Regions from separate parts of the Sphingomonas sp. CFBP 13603 genome, predicted to be linked through region 3. Evidence: riboswitches for the same ligand, from Rfam matches in the RefSeq annotation. Region 3 holds a riboswitch; each other region holds the start of a gene.

Region 1 (6,893 bases), 140 kb from region 3:
GTCTTTCGGTAAGTTCTTCGGCCTGCCGGGCATCAGGTTGGGCTTCATGATCGCGCCACCGTTGCAGGCGGCCCAGATGCGCCGACAGTGGGGAAGCTGGCCGGTATCCGCGCATGCCGTCGCCTATGGCAACGCCGCGTACCGTGACACCAACTGGATCGCGCAGGCCCGCGGGTCGATCCTGGACCGTGCTGCGCGGCTCGATGCCTTGCTGTCCGATCACGGTCTGCGGGCCAGTGGTGGTTGCGCGCTGTTTCGCCTGATCGACACCGACGATGCCGAGGCGCTGTTCGTGCGGCTCGCACGCGCTGGCATCCTCACGCGAACCTTCGACCATTCGCCGCGCTGGCTCCGTATGGGCGTGCCGGGGGACGAAGCAGCGTTTGAGCGGCTGGACCGAGCGCTCTCGCATGGCTGAACCCATCGCAGCGCTTGCGATCATCGTCGACATTGCAATCGGCTGGCCTGCGGCGCTCTACGCCAAGGTCGGGCACCCGGTCGGCGGGTTCGCACGGTTGATCGGCTGGGCGGAAACGCGCTGGAACCGTGCCGTTTCTTCAAGCGCGACCCGCCGTGCTGCCGGCGTCCTGACGATCGCGTTGGTCATCGCAGTAGCCGCAGGTGGCGCGTGGCTGCTCGCCGAGCTTGCCCAGATCGCGCTCGGCCACGCCGCATGGATAGCCATCGGCCTGATGGCCGCCCCCGGCCTCGCGATCCGGAGCCTCTACGACCACGTCGTGCCGATCGCTCGCGCATTGCAAGGCGCCGATCTCGAAACGGCGCGCGCGCGCGTCGCGATGATCGTGGGACGGGACGTCGCGACGCTCGACGAAGCTGGAGTCGCCCGCGCCGCAATCGAGAGCCTCGCGGAGAGTGTCTGCGACGGCGTGGTCGCACCGCTGTTCTGGTTGTTGGTCGCCGGCGTGCCCGGCCTCTGGGCGTACAAGGCGATCAACACCGCCGACAGCCTGATCGGGCACCGCGAGGACCGCTGGCGTGCGTTCGGCTGGGCGGCGGCACGCACCGACGATATCGCCAATCTGATCCCTGCACGGATCAGTGGCGCGCTGCTCTGCATCGCCGCCGGTGGCGGCTGGCGAACGATGCTGCGGGACGCGTCGAAGCATGCCTCGCCCAATGCCGGCTGGCCCGAGGCAGCGATGGCGGGCGCGCTCGACCTGCGCCTGGCTGGGCCGATCGCCTATGATGGCCTCGTCGCCGACAAGCCCTATATCGGCGACGGCCGCGTCGACGTATCGGTGGTGGACCTCAACGACGCGCTCGGCATCTATCGCCGAGCCTGCATCCTTCTCCTCTTTATCGCCGGAGCGATCGCATGGCTGCTCTGATGTTGCAGGGAACCGGCTCGGACGTCGGCAAGTCGGTGCTGGTCGCGGGACTCTGCCGTGCGTTCGCCAATCGCGGGCTGTCGGTCCGCCCGTTCAAGCCGCAGAACATGTCGAACAACGCCGCCGTCACCGCGGATGGCGGCGAGATCGGCCGGGCGCAGGCCACCCAGGCGATCGCGTGCCGGGTTCAACCGAGCGTCGACATGAACCCGGTGCTGCTGAAGCCGCAGGGCGACCGCACCTCGCAACTTATCGTCCGTGGGCAGGTCCGGGGCACGCTCGCCGCGGCACGCTGGCGAGAAGGCCGGGCCGGCTTGCTGGTCGACGTCCTCGACAGCTTCGAACGCCTGTCGACAGGCTGCGATCTGGTCGTCGTCGAGGGCGCGGGCAGCCCCGCCGAGATCAACCTGCGCGACGGCGATATCGCCAATATGGGTTTCGCGCGCGCCGCCGACGTCCCCGTCATCCTGGTCGGCGACATCGATCGTGGCGGCGTCATCGCGTCGCTGGTCGGTACGCGCGCGGTGATCGATCCAGCCGACGCGGCGATGATCCACGGCTTTCTCGTCAACAAGTTCCGCGGCGATCCTGCGCTCTTCGACGACGGCTACCGCGCGATCGAGGCGCGCAGCGGGTGGCGCGGCTACGGCGTCGTGCCGTGGCTCGCCGACGCCGGCCGGTTGCCGAGCGAGGATGCAGTAATCCTCGAACGCCCCGCCGCGTCAGCCGCACGGCGAGTGACGATCGCCTGCCCGATCACGCCACGGATAGCCAATTTCGACGATCTCGATCCGCTCCGGCTCGAACCCGGCGTATCGCTGCTGATGATACCGCCCGGCACTGCGATCCCCGATGTCGACATGATCATCCTCGCCGGATCGAAGGCGACGATCCCCGATCTCGCTTTCGTGCACGCGCAGGGCTGGGACATCGACATCCGCGGGCATCATCGTCGCGGCAAGCCGGTGCTCGGGCTCTGCGGCGGCTATCAGATGCTCGGACGCAGTATCGCCGACCCGCACGGGATCGAGGGCCCGGCGGGCACCGTCGAAGGGCTCGGATTACTGGACATCGACACGATCCTAACCGCGACGAAGACGCTCGAACGCGTCGAGGGCATCGCGGGCGGTGCGCGGTTCGCAGGCTATGAGATGCACATGGGCGAAACCCACGGCGCCGGCTTGGCCCAGCCCGTTGGCCATCGCGCGGACGGCAGCCCGGAAGGTGCGATCAGCGCGGACGGGCTCGTCGCCGGCAGCTACGTCCACGGCCTGCTGGCGCTTGCCGAACAGCGGGCGGTCTGGCTCGCGCGGATCGGCGTCGATGCGGTCGGGCCCGATCACGGCGCCTCGATCGACGCGGCGCTCGACGCGATCGCGGCAACGCTCGAACGCCACCTCGATCTCGACGCGATGCTGGCTTTAGCGCAGCGTGCCGGTCATGACGCCACCAACGGCTAGCGCGAGCAGCACCCCGGTCTCGGCGATCTCGATCCCGGCACCATAGGCATCGCCGGTCACGCCGCCGAGCGTCCGCCGCAACCACGCCGCCACGCCGAGCAACAGGAACGGAACGATCACCAGCGCCGGAGCCATCACCGCCGCCAACGCCAGCACCAGTCCCCAGCCGATGAGGTCCTGCCGCCGCACCGCACCCGCGATCGCCGCCCCCAGGCCGCCCGCCCGGATCGGCGGCAACATCCTGGCCCAGGCGAGCGGCCCCATCCGCGCCGCAAACGGCACGAGGATGACGACCCACCAGCCTGCCATCCCGACCGCATGCAGCAGCACCAGCTTGGCGATCATCTGGCTGACGATCGCGACGACGCCGAAGCTGCCGATATGCGGATCCGCCATCACGGCGAGTAACCGCGTCCGATCGCCGTGCGCCGCGCCCAGGCCGTCGGCGAGGTCAGCCAGCCCGTCGAGATGCAGAGCGCCGGTGATCGCGACCCACGTCAGTAGCGCAGCGCAGGCGCCCGTCCACGGATCGATCAGCGCGCCAAGCCATCCGGCCACCGCGACCATCACGCCGACTGCCAACCCGACGATCGGGTAGAAGCGTATCGCCTCGGCAAAACCGCTCGGCCCGACGGTCACGCGCGGCATCGGCAGGCGCGTCAGGAAGCCGAACGCTACGATCAGCCGCCTCATGTCGCGAGCCCGACGATCTGGACGGTCCGCTCGTCTCCAGGCCAGATCCGCAGCGACACGAGCGACGCATAGGGCAGGTCGAACGCCCAGATCTGTCGTCGATCGAACCCGCACAGATCCGCGAGCGCCGCGCGGATCGCGCCGCCATGCGTGACGATTAGCGTCGCCGCCGGGGGCACATCGGCAAGCGCATCGTGCACGCGGCCTTGGAGCGCAGACCAGCGCTCCCCGCCCGGTGGAGGCGCCGCGTCTGGATCGTCATAAAACTGCGCCAACGCCGTCGGATCGACCTCCGCGGGCTCGAGCCCATCCCAGGCCCCGAAATCGAGCTCGCGCCACCGCGGGTCGACATCGACCTCGATCGCCCGAGAGGCGGCGATCGCCCGCGCACAGTCGCGTGTCCGGGCAAGGTCCGACGTCACGATGCGCGCGACGTCGAGCGTCGCCGCCCGTGCCAGACAGGCGGCAATGCCCTGAACCGTCACCGATGCGTCGGTCCGTCCGAGCAGCAGCCCTTCTCGTGTCGGTGCGCCATGCCGCATCAGGTACAGCATGTGCGAGCCGGTCACGCGACCGAGACCCCCGCCTCGGCAAATGTCGCCATCTCGTCATGCGCCGCCAGCGCCGCGCGAACGAGCAACGTCGCAGTCGCCGCGCCGCTTCCCTCGCCGAGCCGCATGCCCAGCGACAACAGGGGATCGAGACCCAATGCCCGCAACAGGCGCGCATGACCCGGCTCGGCCGACACGTGGCCGGCAAGACAGTGTGCGAGGATATCCGGGCACGCAGCGGCGATCGGCGCGACCGCGGCACAGCATATGAAGCCATCGAACATGACGGGTACGCCAGCGAGGCGCGCCGCGAGGACCGCGCCTGCGATCGCCGCAAGTTCGCGACCGCCAAGCCTGCGTAGCGTCTCGAACGGGGTGGTCAGTGCGTCCCGGTGCAGCGCCAGCCCGGCCTCCACGGTCGCGATCTTGCGGGCCATGCCGTCGTCGTCGACTCCCGTACCGGGCCCGACCCAGTCGCGTGCCGATCCATCGAAGCTGGCGAGGCACAGCGCGGCGGCCGAGGTCGAGTTGCCGATCCCCATTTCGCCGAGCACGATCAGGTCGGGCGCATCCGCAACGACGGCGGCGCCCGCGTTGATCGCGGCGAGACATTCCTCCTCCGACATCGCCGGGGCGACGGTGAAATCGATCGTCGGCCGGTCGAGGTCGAGCGGGACGACTCTGAGATCGAGCCCCGCCGCGCGCGACAGCGCGTTGATCGCCGCGCCGCCATGCTCGAAATTGGCCACCATCTGCGCCGTGACGGAGGCCGGAAACGCACTGACGCCGCGATCGACGATGCCGTGATTACCCGCAAAGATCACCACCCGGCCGCGATCGAGCCGCGGGCGTTCATGGCCCTGCCAGCCGGCCATGAAGACGGCAATCTCTTCCAACCGCCCGAGCGAACCCGGCGGTTTGGTGAGTTGCCCCTGACGCGCCACCGCCGCCGATCGGGCGGCTTCGTCCGGCTGCGGCAACGCGCGCAAGGATGACAGAAATGCTCCGGCCGTCGAAAAGAAGGTCATTCCACGACGAACCCGGCGGGCGGCGTGCGCGTGATGAAGTGGCCCTTCACCCCCTGCGGCCATTGCTTGAACGGCACCTGCCCGAACGCGCTCTCGCCGTAGAGCCGCGCGTAATCGAGGATCGCACGCGCGGCGTCTTCGGTCGGCTCGAATCTGCCGAGCACATAGCCAACCTTGGCGGGCGCGCGGAGGTGGATCGTGCAGAAATCCTGGCACGCGAACAGGCACGGCATCTCCTGCACCGCGACGTCGGCATAAGCCGGATCGCTCGCCTGCACCGCCTTCAGCGCGCTGACCAGCCGCGCGCCGCCGCGTTGGCCGTGCTCGTCGTCGCGCGCATCGGTGGAATGGCGGCACGTATTGCACGCGACTACCGCGACGCCGTCTTCGACCGGCTTCAGCATGTCCGTTCCCGGACGATCTCGGAACGATGTGAACTTGGCATAGAAACCCCTTCGGACAGTCGGTCTCGCACGACGCGAAGGGCGAAGGTGCATGCCTCCAGCCTCCGCGCAACGCGAAGCGATGTCGTCGCTCGGGGTGTTACCCGTCCGTTCGGCGCACCCTGGCCGGACGAAAGACGACCGCGACGGGCAGGTCTCCTGGCTCGCGGGTCAACGCCGTCCGCGCCGCCTTCTCGGGAACATCCCAATGGCATGAGGCACGATGGCTCGCCGCGTACAGTTGCAGGGGCAGCCGGGTGTTTCCCGTTCCCATTTTCATCCCCCTCCGCGCGAGCATCGGGGGAACCTGTCGCGGGGGCAGCGATAGGCGGGAGGTGGAGACGACGCAAGACACGGCTACGTCGGTTAGAAGTCCGCCAGCCATCCCCACGCGCTCCCGTCATCCTGACGAAAGTCAGGATCCAGGGTAACGGGAGGTGGCCTTCGTGGCTCTGGATCCTGACTTTCGTCAGGATGACGGACGGTGGTTTCATTGGGTCGTAGAGTACGAAGCCGCCTAGAACTCCACGCCCGCCTGCGCCTTCACCCCCGACCGGAACGGATGCTTCACCTGCGTCATCTCGGTTACCAGGTCCGCCATCTCGATCAGCGCGTCCGGCGCGTTCCGCCCGGTCACCACGACATGCGTCATCTCGGGCTTCTCGGCTAACACGGCCAGCACCTCGTCGACCAGCAGATACTCATACCGCAACACGATATTGAGTTCATCCGCGACCACCATCGCGTACGACGGGTCGGCAATCATCCGCCTGACCTCGTCCCACGCCTCGCGCGCCACCGCGATGTCGCGCGCGCGATCCTGCGTGTCCCAGGTAAAGCCCTCCCCCATCGGCTTGAACTCGCATAGGTCCGGGAACGCATCGAAAACCGCCTTCTCGCCGGTCGTCATCGCGCCCTTGACGAACTGTACCACGCCAACCTTGCGCCCATGTCCGATCATCCGCACCGCCATGCCGAACGCGGCGGTCGACTTGCCCTTGCCCTTGCCGGTGTGGACGATGATCAGGCCCTTCTCGATCGTCTTGCTCGCGACGATCCGGTCGTGGACCTCCTTGCGCTTGGCGCTCTTGGCATTCTGCTCGTCGTCGGTCCGCATGATCAAGTCCTCTCGTCCTCCCGATGGCGGATCGCGCCGCGCGGCGCTAGAGCGACCGACATGCTCCGCCTCACCGACCTCAAGCTCCCGCTCAACCACGCCGACGAAGCGCTGCCCGCCGCGATCCGCGATCGCCTGCGCGTCACCCCGCGCGACCTGATCCGCTACACCATCGCGAGGCGCGCGCACGATGCCCGCGACAAGATGGACATCCAGCTCGTCTATTCGGTCGACGTCACGCTGAAAAACGAG
Region 2 (6,893 bases), on a different contig from region 3:
GCGCATAGCCGTCGAGCCGCGTGGTATTGCTCGCCTCGTCGAAGCTGTCGCCGACCATCGTCACGGTGCCGCCGACGGACAGTCCGAACGCGAACCGATAATCGGCATCGACGCTCGCGGTCTGCTTTGGGCGACGTGCCAGAACATTGCCGAAATTGTCCCCGATCGAGCGGTTCTCGGTGTCGATATAGCTGTAGTTGGCGGTCAGCGTCAGCGCGTCGACCGGGCGCAGCGCGAGCGTGAATTCGACGCCATCCGCTTCGGCCCGCGCGACGTTGTCGTAAACGCCGAACGGACGGTTGGCGCAGATCGAACCGGGCGTCGCCAGCTCGGCCGGGCTGCAATCGCGGAAGTCGATCTGGTTGCGCGTGCGGCGATTGAAATAGGTCACCGCGACGCGCGCCCGGTTGCCGAGAAACGCCTGTTCGACGCCAACGTCGAAGTTGCGTGCCGTCTCCGGATCGAGGCCACGGTTCCCGTAGTCGGAGAACAGCTGGTACAAGGTCGGTGCCTTGAAGCCCTCGCCATAGCTCGCGCGGACGGTGGTGCCGGTCCGCAATGCCAACGCTGCGTTGGCGCCGAACGTCGTGTGGCTGCCGAAATCGTCGTGGTCGTCGTTGCGGACGCCGCCGGTGACCGTGAGGATATCGAGCGGCTTGACGATCAGCTGGCCGTACACGCTGGTGATGCCGGTATCTGCAAACGTGAAGCCGTCGTTGAAACGACTGTTCTCGCGCTCGACACCTGCGACGACGCGCACCTGGTCGAGCGGGCGGAAGTCGCCCTGATATTCATAGCGCTCGCTACGGCCACGGCCAATGAACGATATGTCGCCACCGGGCTGGGTGAAGTTGTCGCGGTTGATATCGGCGATCGTGAACGCCACGCGGTTGTTGAACCGACCGTCCGCGAGGTTCGCATGTAGGCCCGCATAGCCGTAAAGCTCTTGCGTGGTGGCGTAGGCGAGACTGTCGGCGACCACGAACGTGTTCGGGTCAAAACCGTCGTCGATCTCGACTTTGCTGTCCGCGAAATAGCCGCGCAGGTCCAGGCCGATGCCCGGCGCGAACTCGACGCCCACCCGCCCGGTTGCGCCATATTGGCGATAGCCGTCGCGCTCCGTGCCGCTGGCTGCGGACGAGATACCGTCGGTGCGCAGATAGCCGCCGGTCAGCGATCCGGACACCGGCCCCGACTTGCCCGAGACGCCCGCGCTCGCGAACACGCTGTCGGCATAGCCGTACTCGGCGTTGGCGCGCGCTTGCACGCCCTCGGTCGGCGCGGCTGTGATGATGTTGACGACGCCCCCAATCGCCTGGCTGCCCCAAGGCACCGAGTTCGGCCCGCGCAATATCTCGATGCGCTCGACCGAGCTCGACAGCAGGTTGCCGAAGTTGAAGCCGCCCCCGGTCGACGAGGGGTCGTTGACGCGCACGCCATCGATCACGACGAGCGTCTGGTCCGCCTCGGCACCGCGGATGCGAACGCTGGTCAGCGCGCCGACCGTACCGTTGCGCGTGACGGTAATGCCCGGCGTGGTCGCGAGCAGATCGGACACGACGGTGGTCTGGCGGCGCTCGATCTCGGCGCGGTCGATCACGGTCACGGCCTGGCCGATCTCGCTCAGCGGTTGCGCCGCGCGGGTCGCGGTGACGACGACTTCGGGGGCGTCGAAGTCGGGAATGTCCTGCGCATAGGCGGGCGATGCGATCGCCGCGGCACTCAGGAGAAGGAAGAATTTCGTCATCGGCTGCGTCCTAAACGGAACCGCCAGCGACCATTCGCCGGGCGGCCAGACGTCTCTCGCTCGAGGAAACCCGGCATGACCGGAGCACTCGTCCGCGCCGGACACCCGCCCGCGCAGTGGATCGACCGTGAGAGGCAGGTCTCCTGGCTTCCGGGTCGCCGCGCCCACCCCGCCTTCCCAGGTCGAGACCCAGTGGCATATCGGGGTGGCCGCTATCCGGTCACAGTTGCGGGTACAGCGCCGGTCTTGCGGATTTGGATCGTGACGACCCGGCCCGCGCACCGACTTCCCTTTTGATCCCGTCGCCGGGAACCCTTCACGTTGGCGGCATTAGTCGTGCGCCAGACACGGGTCAACGCAGAGACACCTGGAGACGATCGGCGCTCACCGCCCGCCGTACCGCAGCCCCACCCAGATCGTTCGCGGCGTGGCGCGCTCGACGATGTTCGCGCCGCTGATCCCTGCCTCGACGCGCTCGTTGAACAAATTCTCCCCGCGCACCTCGGCGACCAGCGAGCGCAGGATCGGCAACGCCGCATACGCGTCCAGCGTCGTCGCCGGATCGAGCACCCGCGTGTTCTGGTCGTCATCGAACTGCCGGCCGATATGGCGCACGGTCAGCGACAGCGCTGCCGCGTCGTGTCGCCAGTCGATCGTCCCCGAAACCTGATCGCGCGGGGTCTGCGCCGGACGCAAACCGTCCAGAGCAGCCGTGATCCCCGACCCCTCGACCTTCGAATTCGTATGCGACCACGATGCCTGCACGCCAAACGGACCCGGCCGATACGCCGCATCCAGCTCGAACCCGTGCGCGCGGATCGCGTCGAGGTTCTGGCGAACGCGGTAGGTCGTCACCCCCGGCAACACCTGCGGCGGGTTGGTCGTCGTGACGTTGGCCACCGCATCCTTCAGCCGGTTGTAGAAATACGTCGCGGCGATGCTCACGCCCGGAGCAGGCGTCAGCGTGACACCGCCCTCGACCCCGGTCAGCCGCTCCGGCGACAGCAGCGCGTTCGCCGCGGTCGCATCGTTGCCGACGCGGAATGGTCGATACAGTTCGTTGAGCGTCGGCAATCGCCACCCGCGATACCCGGCCGCCCGCAGCGTGATCGCCTCGACCGGTTGATACGCTACGCCCGCCCGGCCGGTCGTCTCGCTGCCGTCGCGATCCGCATAGCGCAGATTGGTCAGCGCCGCGCCGCCCGCGAGCGGCCGTTCGGACAGATAGCCACCGTCGATCGACCACCAGTCGACCCGGCCACCCAGGCTGAACGTGAAGTCGCCCGCGACGAGGCTCCCATCCGCGAACACGCCAGTCGTCGTCGTGCTCCCGCCGGCCTCGCGCCGCCGCGTCGGCGCTGCGTTGACGAACGTGTACAGCTCCTGCGTCTTCCCGCTGACATCGCGAACATCCGCTCCCAGGCGAAGCGCGATGCTCTCGCCCAGCGGCGGGAGGATCTCGATCCGTCCCCCCAGCCCCGTCGCGGGCGTATTATACTGGTTGAGCGACTGGATTGCGGTCGTCCGCGCGGCATTGATGCTGTTGAAGCTGCTCGCGAACGCGCGCGTCTGCAGATACGCCAGCGCCGAATATCCCCAACGCCCGCGCCCGACCAGCCGGACGCTCGCATCCGCGCCTTCGCTCTTGTTGTCGGTGAAGTCGCTGCCCCGGTCGCGCCGATCGGTGAATGCGCTCGCATTCATCTGCAATTCGGTCTTCGCACCGATCCCGACGACGGTCCGCAGCGCGCCCGACGCCTGCTCGTACGGCGCGGCGCGATCGACGATCCCCCGGCTTTCCTCGACGGTCGGCGTGAAGCCATCCCCGCGCGCGTAAGCGCCGGACAGGGTCGCAAACCCCGACCCGCGCACCAGTGCGGCATACCCCTGGGCATCGACCGAATCCCGGCTGCCATACGCAACGTTGCCCTGGAAAGGCGCCGCTTGGTCCGGCGTCGCGCTTTCGAGCTCGACCGTCCCGGCCAGCGCGCCCGGCCCCTGATACCCGCTACCGCCGCCGCGCGTGACGCGGATGCGCCCGAGCCTTTCCGTCGCATACGCCGGAAACGCGACCCAGCCGCCGAACGGATCCGCCTGCGGCACGCCGTCGAAGATCAGCAGCGCACGGCTCGACGCATTGCCACCGATCCCGCGCAACGAAATCCCCTGGCTGGTCGGGTTGGCGCTGCGCGAATCCGACCGACGAAACTGCTGGAGCCCCGCGACATCGGCCAGCACGCTCTCCAGCCGATTGCTCGCATTCGCCTGGATCCGCGCGCGATCGATCGTGACGACGTCGTACGCACGATCGCCGGGCGCATCGGCAAGCCCGCGCCCGGTGACGACGATCTCAGCCGGCTGGTCGGCCGCGACACTTGTCTGCGCAATCGCGCTCCCGGACGAGATCAACACGAAGGCGAGCGTAGAGAATGAGATACGGATCATTACCACCGCATGGCAGCTTTTCCGCCCGCCCGGAATACACCTCCGACGTCAGGCTGCGCCGAGCTTCGCCGCATTGCGCGCGATCGCCGCCGCGCTGGCAAGAACCACCGCATCCTCGACGAACCCCGTCGGTGTCTGGCCGTACTGCGACATCGCCGCCATTCGCGCACGCCAGCCGGGATAGGATGCCGCGACCGCCGTCAGTCCACCCACCGCGGCGCCGATCCACCGCTGCCGCCGCGGGACGAGCGAAGCCCCCGCGATCGCCGACGTGACGAACCGCGCGGCCAGGCCGATCGCGACGATCCGGTCGGGCGCGGTCTTCTGCTTGTCCCCCGCCATCTCGCCGATCGCGAGTGCCAGCGCACCTGCGGCGACGATGGGATGCGACAGCAGCTTCGGCGCACCATTGTCGGCAGGCAGTTCGTCGCGAGCGGCGGCGATGGCGACCGCGGCGAGCGGCGTCATCGCGCGCTGGCCACCGACGAGGCCCATCAGGAAGGATGCGAGCATGATGATCTCCGAAAACAGGTTCGAGCGCATCAACGCGTGCAAGCTCAACCGGGGTCCGTCGCTGGGACCGACCGGCGATCCCTTTGATTCAGCAGGGAAACCCGGACGCATGTCGGTCGTTCATCGCGGTATCTCCCCAAAGCTTCAGGACACAGATCGATGAGATTCGATGACAAGATCGTGGTGATCACCGGCGCCGCCTCCGGCATCGGCGAAGGCGCCGCGCGTCGTTTCGCCGCGGAAGGCGCGACGCTCGTACTCGGCGACAAGGACACGGACGGCCTCGCGAAGGTCGCCGCCAGCCTCGACGGCACGACCGTCGGAACGCTCGAAACCGACGTCTCCGACATGACCGCCTGCGAGGCGCTGGTGGCACACGCGATCGACAAGTTCGGCCGCATCGACGTGCTCGTCAACGACGCCGGCGTCGACCATCTCGGCAAGCTCGACGAGGGCGACCTCTCAGAATTCACCAAGGTCATCGAGACCGATCTCTACGGCGTCGTCCACATGAGCCGCGCCGCGATCGCCACGCTGCGCGCGAACAAGGGCTGCATCGTCAACGTCTCGTCCGTATCGGGCCTCGGCGGCGACTGGAACCACAGCTTCTACTGCGCTGCCAAGGGCGCGGTGACCAACTTCACGCGAGCGCTCGCGATGGACGAGGCGAAGCACGGCGTCCGCGTCAACGCGGTAAACCCGTCGCTGACCTACACGGCGCTGACAGCCGGCATGAAGGACCAGCCCGACCTGATCGCGAAGTTCGAGGAGCGCATCCCGATGGCACGCGGCGCACAGCCCGAAGACATCGCCGGCGCCATCGCGTTTTTGGCTAGCGCCGACGCGCACTATATAACCGGGGTCAACCTGCCGGTCGACGGCGGCCTGTCCGCGTCGAACGGCCAACCGGCGCTCTCCTGAGCGCGAGAGGATCACCATGACCGACTATAAGAAGACCGACGAAGCAATCGCCAAGCTCACCCCCGAGCAGTTCCACGTCACGCAGCAGAGCGGCACCGAGCGGCCGGGCACCGGCGAATATCTCAACACGCGCGAGCCCGGTCTGTACGTCGACATCGTCTCGGGCGAGCCGCTGTTCGCATCCGCCGACAAGTTCGATTCGCATTGCGGCTGGCCGAGCTTCACCAAGCCGATCACGCCCGAGCACGTCGCCGAACTCCACGATCGCAGCCACGGCATGGTCCGCACCGAGATTCGTTCGGCAGGCGCCGATAGCCATCTCGGCCACGTGTTCGAGGATGGCCCGCAGGACAAGGGCGGGCTGCGCTACTGCATCAATTCGGCGTCGCTGCGGTTCGTCCCCCGCGCCGAGATGGAAGCCAACGGGTATGTCGCCTACCTGCCGCAGGTCGACGCGGCAGGCTGACGATAGCACGCGATGGTCTGCCGTACGGGCACACCATCGCGTTCTACTGATACTCGATTTCAGCGCCGGGTCGCGAGCTTCGCGCCCAGCGCCGTGACCAGCCCGAACACCGCATGGTTCACGCTGTGCATGCCGATCGTCTTCGCATCGGCCTGCCACTCCGGCGGCTTCACGCCAAGCAACGGCCCCGTGATCCAGTGCATCGCCGCATAGAACGCCGCGCCGAACACCAGGCCCGATCCAACGACCGACGCTTCCTCGTCGACGGTCGCGGCATAGACCGCGCCCGCCGCCGCAGACAGCAACAGGTGACCGCCCTGCGTGATCGCCTGCTCGCGCGGCGACGGCAGGGCATCCGCGGCCGGGGTGTCGATGCCCAGTTTCCCCGCGGTCTTGCGTTCGAGCGTGACGATCTCGGACGGTTCGCCGCTCTTGCGCTCGCCCGCCATTAGCAGCGCAGTAATGCCCAGCCCGGCCACCAGGCCACCTGCGACCGCACCGGCCATACGTCGTGAATCCATCATTTCGCTCCTGAAGTTCTGCCGTCCACAACGCGCGGATCGCAAATCGGTCCACCACGTCGCGCCGCCCGATCATCTTTGCAAATCATTGGCTTAGCCGCCGGAACAGCAGCCTCCCGAGACTGTTTCGATACCAGGACCCTTCGCGTCGGCCCGCTCCACCGTGAGCTTCCACCATGAGCCCGACGCCTCGATCCGACGAGGACCATCATGCCGATCCAGACCACCGACGATCTCGCAATCACCTATGCCGATACCGGGCCGCGCGATGGCCCGCCGG
Region 3 (6,893 bases):
CAAGGCGGTGGGCCAGCGCGCGGGTTTCGACGGTGGCTTGCTGGCAGGCCGGTGCGCCCACGCAGGCGTCGGCGTGCAGGAACGGCGAAGATGGGTCGGTGATGAACTCGGCCGGGTTGGCCTGGAACGGCGCGTCTGTCTCACAGATCACGACATGCCACGGCGTCATGCGGATGGCGCGGATGGCTTCGGCTTCGAGCAAGCGCGTCAGGGCTGGCGCTGCGATACGACCGAATGGCAGGCCGAGCGCCATGCCTATCGGATGCGGACCGGACTTGAGCGCCGTGGCTGCGAATGCGGGGGGTGTCGTCGCGGTCGCCCAATCGGGGAGCGGCGCGTGGTGGCGTGCCATGCGTTTATTGGCGCGGCCACCGCTTTCGACGAACCAGTGCGCGAGCGCGATCAGCCGGTCGACTTCGGTACCGGGCGATAGCGGTATGCCGTTGGAGCGGCCATCCGCACGGAGGATCAATTGGCCGGTTGCAGCAGGTTCGATGCGGAAGTCTGCTGAGGCGTCTCTGAGTACGGGCGTCGGGCCAGCGTCGACCGCGAAGCCGACTTTGCCGGGGAGGTCCGGTAGTTCCGCGAGGCGGGCGCGCAAGTCTTCGGCGATGCGGTGGGTATCGTCGCCCACGCACCATTCGGCAGCGACCAGAATGTTGGCGCGCGCTTCTCGGACCGGGTCGGACTCGATCAGGGCGAGGTCGAGAAGCGCGTCGATCAGCGGGCGCCAGCTATCCTCCCGGACGCCGCGGATCTGGAGGTTGGCGCGGGTGGTGGCGTCGATCTGACCGTTGCCGTGCCTTGTCGCCGCTTCGCAGACGCCAAGTGCCTGGGCGCGCGTTAGACGGCCAAGCGGTGGCCTTACACGGACCAGCAGTCCATCGCCGGCCATCATCGGACGCCAGGCGTCGGGGCACCAGCCTTTGACGACGCCGTTGGTAACCGGCGGGGTCAAATCGGCAAGTCCAGGCTCGCGAGGATCGAGTTGCGACGGGTCGGCCAGAGATCGGCGGCGTGGAGGGCGGCGAACCGCGCCTTCATCGCCGCGAGCGCGCCCGGGTTGGCATTGGCGAGGAAGGCGTGGACGTCGTCGCGGCCCAGCGTCGCGTCGTAATAGAGATCGATCAGTTCGGGACGAACCGCGCTGGCGAGGTGCGTGAAGGCGCCGAGGTGATCAAGCGTGGCGGCGATCTCCGCGCCGCCACGGAAGCCGTGCCGCATCATGCCGTCGACCCAGGCCGGGTTTGCCGCGCGGGCGTGGACGACGCGGGCTATCTCCTCGTTGAGCGGGCGGGCCTTGGCCTGGTTCGGATCGCGCGCGTCCAGATGGTAGAGCGTGGCGCTGCCCCCTGCGACCGATTGCGCGGCGGCGAAGCCGGCCTCGTGCGCGGCGTAATCTGCGGCGAGCAGGAGGTCGGTCTCGGGCAGGTCCTGGACGTGGACGAAAGCATCCGCGGCGGCGACACGCTCGCGGATGCCGGTGGGATCGAAACTGTCTTGGCCGTCGTCGAGGACGTGGCTGGAGGCGGACAGCCAAGCTTGGCCGGCCGTCAGGCGCGCTGCGGGCGTGTAGGTTTCGGCGGCGTCGCCCATGCTCAGGCCGTAGCGGCCGGGTTCGGGACCGTAGACGCGGGCGGTGGAGGGCTTGCCGACGAACGGGTTCCAGTCCTGCGGTTCGTCGCGTGTGGCGAGGGCCCGGACAGTCTGGCCGAACATTGTGCAAAGCGTCGGGAAGGCGTCGCGGAACAGGCCCGACACGCGCAGCGTGACGTCGATGCGGGGGCGGTCGAAGTTCGCCAGTGGCAGGATCTCGACACCCGTCACGCGGTCGGATTGCATGTCCCACACCGGTTCCGCGCCGAGCAGATGGAGCGCCATCGCGAACTCCTCGCCCGCGGTCCGCATCGTGGCGGAGGCCCATAGGTCGACGACGAGGGTGCGAGGGTAATCGCCGTGATCCTGCAAATGGCGGCGAATGAGTTCGTCGGCGAGCTTCACGCCCTGAGTATGGGCGGCGCGCGACGGGACCGCGCGAGGGTCGGTGGTGTAGAGGTTGCGGCCGGTCGGGAGGACGTCGGCGCGGCCTCGCCACGGGGAGCCGGACGGGCCGGACGCGACGCGTTTGCCTTGGAGCGCCGACAGAAGACCCGCGCGTTCCGCTGCGCCGTGTTCGCCGCGGCCGTAGATGTGGAGGCCGTCGCCATACTGGCTCTCCTTCACGTCGCAGACGAAGGTGTCGATGCGGGTAATCGCGTCGGCTTGGGACTGTGCGTCGTCGAGGCCCAGCGTTGCGGCGAGACCGGTGGCGGTGGCTTCGTCGCGGATGTCGCGTTGCAGGCGGTCGCGGCGCGCCGGATCGAGGCCGTCGGCGTTGGAGAATTCGTCAAGCAGCGCTTCGAGGCGGCCGAGGCCGGCACCGGTGCGCGTGCGCTCCAGCGGTGGCGGGACGTGGCCGAGCGTGACCGCACCGAGGCGGCGTTTGGCTTGCGCCGCCTCGCCGGGATCGTTGACGATGAACGGGTAGATGACGGGCATCGCGCCGGTGAGCGCCTCGGGCCAGCAGGCATCGGACAGCGCAACCGACTTGCCGGGGAGCCATTCGAGCGTGCCATGCGCGCCGACATGGACCAGCGCATCGGTGCCCCGCGCGTGGAGCCAGAGGTAAAAGGCGACATAGGCGTGGCAGGGGCAACGCGAGAGGTCGTGATATTCCTCCGTGCGTTGCTTGGTTCGGCCGCGTTCGGGTTGAAGGGCGACGAGTGCGCCGCCCTGATCGATCGCGGTGAACGTGAAGTCTTCCGTTGGATCGCCCCAGGTTTCCTGAAGGTCCTTACGCAGGGCCTCTGGGAGGTACGCGATGGCGTTGCGATACTCGGAGAGCGGCCAGTGAATGTAAGCGCTAGCGAGGTCCGCCGCGTCGGCTGTAATCGCGTAGCCGGCGTCCGTGAGGTCGGCGAGGATCGCTTGCGTAGAGGCTAGCGCGTCGAGACCGACGGCGTGCGCCATCTGGTATGCCTTGCCGGGGTAGGTCGAGAGGACGATCGCGAGGCGGTGCTCAGCGACGGGCTTGCTGGCGAGGCTAGTCCAGGCTTCGATGCGCGCGGCGATGGCGGTGATGCGGGCCGGGTCGGCGCGGTGTTCGCGGCGGGTGTATTCGAGGTCGCCGTCGCGGGCGGCGCTCTCCTTGAAGCTGGCGACGCCGGCGAAGAGGCGACCGTCCACTTCGGGGAGGACGACGTGCATGGCCAAGTCGGCGGGCGACAGGCCTCGGGTGGCACCGGCCCAGGCGGCGCGGTCGGAGGTGGCTAGCGCGATCTGGAAGACGGGCACGTTCGCGCCGTCGAGAGGCGTCGTGTCGGAGACGCCGCGGGCGGAAAAGGCGGTGGCGTTTACGACTGCGGCGGGTTCTAGTGCATTGACCCAGCGGCTCAGCCAGACGGCTGCGTCGGGGGCTTTGAGCGAAGGCGCGAAGAGGCCGATGACGTCGAACCCTCGCGCGGAAAGTTCGGCGTGGAGCGCTTCGATCGGGTCGAGGTCCGCGGCGGTCAGGTATGAGCGGTAGAAGACGATCAGGATGCGGGGGCGTGTCGCGTTCAGGGCGAACGCGGCCGGGCAGGTCACGCCGTCATGTGGCTGCCAGCCGCCGACATCGGCGATCGCGCGGACGCCCGTTACGGGACCAGCGTAACAGCCGGCGGCCAGCGCGAACTGGGCTAGCGCCGCCTGCGCCGCGACTGCGCCGCCGGTGTCGCAGAGATGGGCCAAACGGCGGAGCGTCGATAGCGGGATCGTCGAGGCGGCGTCGAGCCGCGTGTCGATGCGCCCGTCCGCTGCGAGGACGGCGAGCGCTATGCCCTTCTCCCGCGCGAGGTTTTCGACCTGTTGCAGGCCGTAGCTCCAGTACGAGCGCCCGCCGATCAGCCGGATCAGGATGCCTTTCGCGCCCGCCAGCGTCTGCTCGACATAGGTGTCGACCGAGAGCGGATGCTGGAGTGCGGTCAGGTTCGCGAGGCGTAGCGAGGGCAGTCGGCTTCCGGCCGCATCCGCACGTCTCCAACCCGCGGCGAACGCGCCGAGGTCACCGTCGGAGAAGGAGAGGACGACGAGATCCGCGGGGGATTGGGCGAGGTCCTGCGGGACCGTGCTTTCCTCCAGCCCGTGAGTCTCGCGGAAGACGACGTGCATCGTGGGCCTCAGCCGTCCAGAGCGGCCTTGATGCGGGCCTCGTCGATCCGGTCGTGCTCGGCGATCACCACCAACTGCGTGCGGCGCGGTTCGCCTGCGCGCCAGGGGCGGTCGTACTGAGTACGGACCCGCGCACCGACTGCCTGAACGAGCAGGCGCATCGGCTTGCCGGTGACGGCCGCATAGCCTTTCACGCGGAGGATGTCGGCACCGCGGGCGAGCGCTTCTATCTTCGCGGTGAGGTCGGCAGGGTCGGCGATCTCGCCAAGCTCGACGACGACGCTGTCGAAATCGTCATGCTCGTGATCGTCCTCGCCGTCGTGATGCGAGGGGCGGCTGGCGATGTCGTCCTCGGCGGCGGCGTTCAGGCCGAGGATCACGCGGGGGTCGATGATGCCGTCGGTGAGGTCGATCACCGGGAGCGGCCGTGCGGACTCGGCGGCGATCACCGCGCGTGCCTTCGCGACGCCCTCGGGGCCGGCGAGATCGACCTTGGTCAGCAGCACGAGATCGGCGCAGGCGAGCTGATCCTCGAACACCTCCGACAGCGGCGTCTCGTGATCGACGCTGGGGTCGGCGGCGCGCTGCGCGTCGAGCGCGGCGACATCGGGGGCGAAGCGACCGGCGGCGACTGCCTCGGCATCGGCGAGTGCGATGACGCCGTCGACGGTGATGCGCGACCGGATCGCGGGCCAGTCGAACGCCTTCAGCAGCGGCTTGGGCAGCGCGAGCCCGGACGTCTCGATCAGTATGTGATCGGGGCGCGGGTCGAGCGCGAGGAGAGCCTCGACGGTCGGGATGAAGTCATCCGCCACGGTGCAGCAGATGCAGCCGTTCGCCAGCTCGATCACGTTCTCGGCCGGGCAATCGGGGATCGCACAGCCCTTGAGGATATCGCCGTCGATGCCGAGCGTGCCGAATTCGTTGACGACGACGGCGAGGCGGCGGCCGTTCGCATTGCGGATCAGGTGGCTGATGAGCGTGGTCTTGCCGGCACCCAGGAAGCCGGTGACGATGGTGACGGGGACCTTTGCCAAATTGGGCGAACGATCGGACATTATATTCTCCTGCAAGCACACGCACGCACGACCATAGGGCCGCACGCGTTCGTCGCTCAGACGGAGTACCGTGCCGCGACCATCCCCTGGATCGTAGCAAGAGCGACCGTAGCGCTGGCAGGTCTCCTGGCTTACGGGTCGAGGCTCGACGTACGCCTTCCCAGGTTTCCCCAGTGGCTGCCCTTGCGTGAAGGGCGTGTGCGTCTCGCTCACCGCTTACAGTTGCAGGGACAGCCGCGGCATTGGGAGGAACTCCCGCACCGCATTCCCATTCAAGCCCCGAAGGGCACCGGCGCGATCTGTGAGGTTCGGTGCAACCGACCCTCAGAAAGTGAACTAGATGAGTTTGCGGGGACTGCCAATGCGTCTTTGCATACGTCATGCCGGGCTCGTTCCGGCATCCACGGATCCGCATGCTCGATAGCCATGAGTTTGCGGAACCGTGGACCCCGGAACAAGTCCGGGGTGACGGAGGGGTGCGCTATCCGTGCACGACTTCGATCTCGTCGAAGCGTTTCCAGCGGTAGATCGCGAAGCTCAGCACCCAGCAGAGCACGAACAGCCCGATGATCGCGAAGCCGAGGCCGTTGAAATTCTCGCCGAGCGCCTCCGCCAGATCCCAGATGCCGCCGGTCAGCCCCAGCTTCGATCCGAGCAGCGCGAGCGTCTCGATCCCGCCGATCGCGATCGCGACGATCGCCGAGATCAACGTGATGGTGATGTTGTAATAGAGTTTGCGGATCGGCTTCACGAACGCCCACTCATACGCGCCGAGCATGACGACCCCGTCCGCGGTATCGACCAGCGCCATCCCAGTCGCGAACAGCACGGGCAGAACGAGGACGGTGCCGATCGACAGGCCGTCGGCGGCTTGGCTCGCGGACAGGCCGAGGATCGCAACCTCGGTGGCCGTGTCGAAGCCCAGCCCGAACAGGAAGCCGAGCGGCGCCATGTGCCAGCTCCGCGTGACCAGCCGGAACATCGGCCGGAACAGCCGCGCGAGCAAGCCGCGGTTGCCGAGCAGCAGGTCGAGATCCTCCTCGACATAGGTGCCGCCACTGCGGACATGGCCGAAGGTCCGCCACACCGAGCGCAGGATGATCAAGTTCATCGCCGCGATCGTGAACAGGAAGACGGCGGAAATGACGGTCGCGATGACGCCGCCGACCTGTTTGAACGCCTCGAACTGCGACAGCGCGCTGGCGGTGAGCGCGATCGCGACAGCGGCGATCAGCACGATCCCCGAATGACCGATCGCGAACCAGAAGCCGACCGCGATCGGCCGCTGGCCGTCCTGCATGAGCTTGCGAGTCACGTTGTCGATCGCGGCGATGTGATCCGCGTCGACGGCGTGCCGCAGACCCAGGCCCCAGGCGAGCAGCGCGGTGCCCAGCATCAGCGGTTGCGCGTGGAACAGCGAGAACGCCCAGCCCCAGGCGGCGATGTTGGCAATGATCAGGCCTGCGAACATCCAGCCGATCCGCTTGCGGGTGGCGGCGCGCGTCGGTCTCTCGATCGTTCTCTCTATCGTCGCAGTCGTCATGCAGAACTCCCCGGCGTCCGACGAGGACGGGGGCCTGCCGCGAGCGGCCGGGACACGCGAAGACCGGACGCCATGAGCAGCCGACGCGCGTCGCCGTGCGGCCC

What was found. Region 3 has a riboswitch for cobalamin ahead of cobW (cobalamin biosynthesis protein CobW). Riboswitches for the same ligand answer to the same signal wherever they lie in the genome.
Region 1: it holds a riboswitch for cobalamin, as region 3 does, so the genes downstream of both, IFR23_RS08970 (DUF1636 domain-containing protein) here and cobW (cobalamin biosynthesis protein CobW) in region 3, are expected to answer to the same signal.
Region 2: it holds a riboswitch for cobalamin, as region 3 does, so the genes downstream of both, IFR23_RS14990 (TonB-dependent receptor plug domain-containing protein) here and cobW (cobalamin biosynthesis protein CobW) in region 3, are expected to answer to the same signal.

What each region holds. Positions count from the first base shown of each region.
Region 1 is NZ_JADBIA010000004.1:261,806-268,698, forward strand. It holds gene IFR23_RS08940 (threonine-phosphate decarboxylase) at 1-418, shown strand, start outside; gene cbiB (adenosylcobinamide-phosphate synthase CbiB) at 411-1,349, shown strand; gene IFR23_RS08950 (cobyric acid synthase) at 1,337-2,809, shown strand; gene cobS (adenosylcobinamide-GDP ribazoletransferase) at 2,771-3,502, opposite strand; gene IFR23_RS08960 (histidine phosphatase family protein) at 3,499-4,071, opposite strand; gene cobT (nicotinate-nucleotide--dimethylbenzimidazole phosphoribosyltransferase) at 4,068-5,081, opposite strand; gene IFR23_RS08970 (DUF1636 domain-containing protein) at 5,078-5,485, opposite strand; cobalamin riboswitch at 5,657-5,850, opposite strand; gene cobO (cob(I)yrinic acid a,c-diamide adenosyltransferase) at 6,042-6,641, opposite strand; gene IFR23_RS08980 (NAD(P)/FAD-dependent oxidoreductase) at 6,702-6,893, shown strand, end outside.
Region 2 is NZ_JADBIA010000010.1:71,534-78,426, reverse strand. It holds gene IFR23_RS14990 (TonB-dependent receptor plug domain-containing protein) at 1-1,747, opposite strand, end outside; cobalamin riboswitch at 1,864-2,079, opposite strand; gene IFR23_RS14985 (TonB-dependent receptor) at 2,132-4,192, opposite strand; gene IFR23_RS14980 (DUF4126 domain-containing protein) at 4,241-4,705, opposite strand; gene IFR23_RS14975 (hypothetical protein) at 4,704-4,868, shown strand; gene IFR23_RS14970 (SDR family NAD(P)-dependent oxidoreductase) at 4,865-5,626, shown strand; gene msrB (peptide-methionine (R)-S-oxide reductase MsrB) at 5,643-6,092, shown strand; gene IFR23_RS14960 (hypothetical protein) at 6,152-6,613, opposite strand; gene IFR23_RS14955 (alpha/beta fold hydrolase) at 6,824-6,893, shown strand, end outside.
Region 3 is NZ_JADBIA010000004.1:123,372-130,264, reverse strand. It holds gene IFR23_RS08335 (cobalamin biosynthesis protein CobG) at 1-958, opposite strand, end outside; gene cobN (cobaltochelatase subunit CobN) at 955-4,188, opposite strand; gene cobW (cobalamin biosynthesis protein CobW) at 4,197-5,246, opposite strand; cobalamin riboswitch at 5,346-5,555, opposite strand; gene IFR23_RS08320 (HoxN/HupN/NixA family nickel/cobalt transporter) at 5,728-6,789, opposite strand.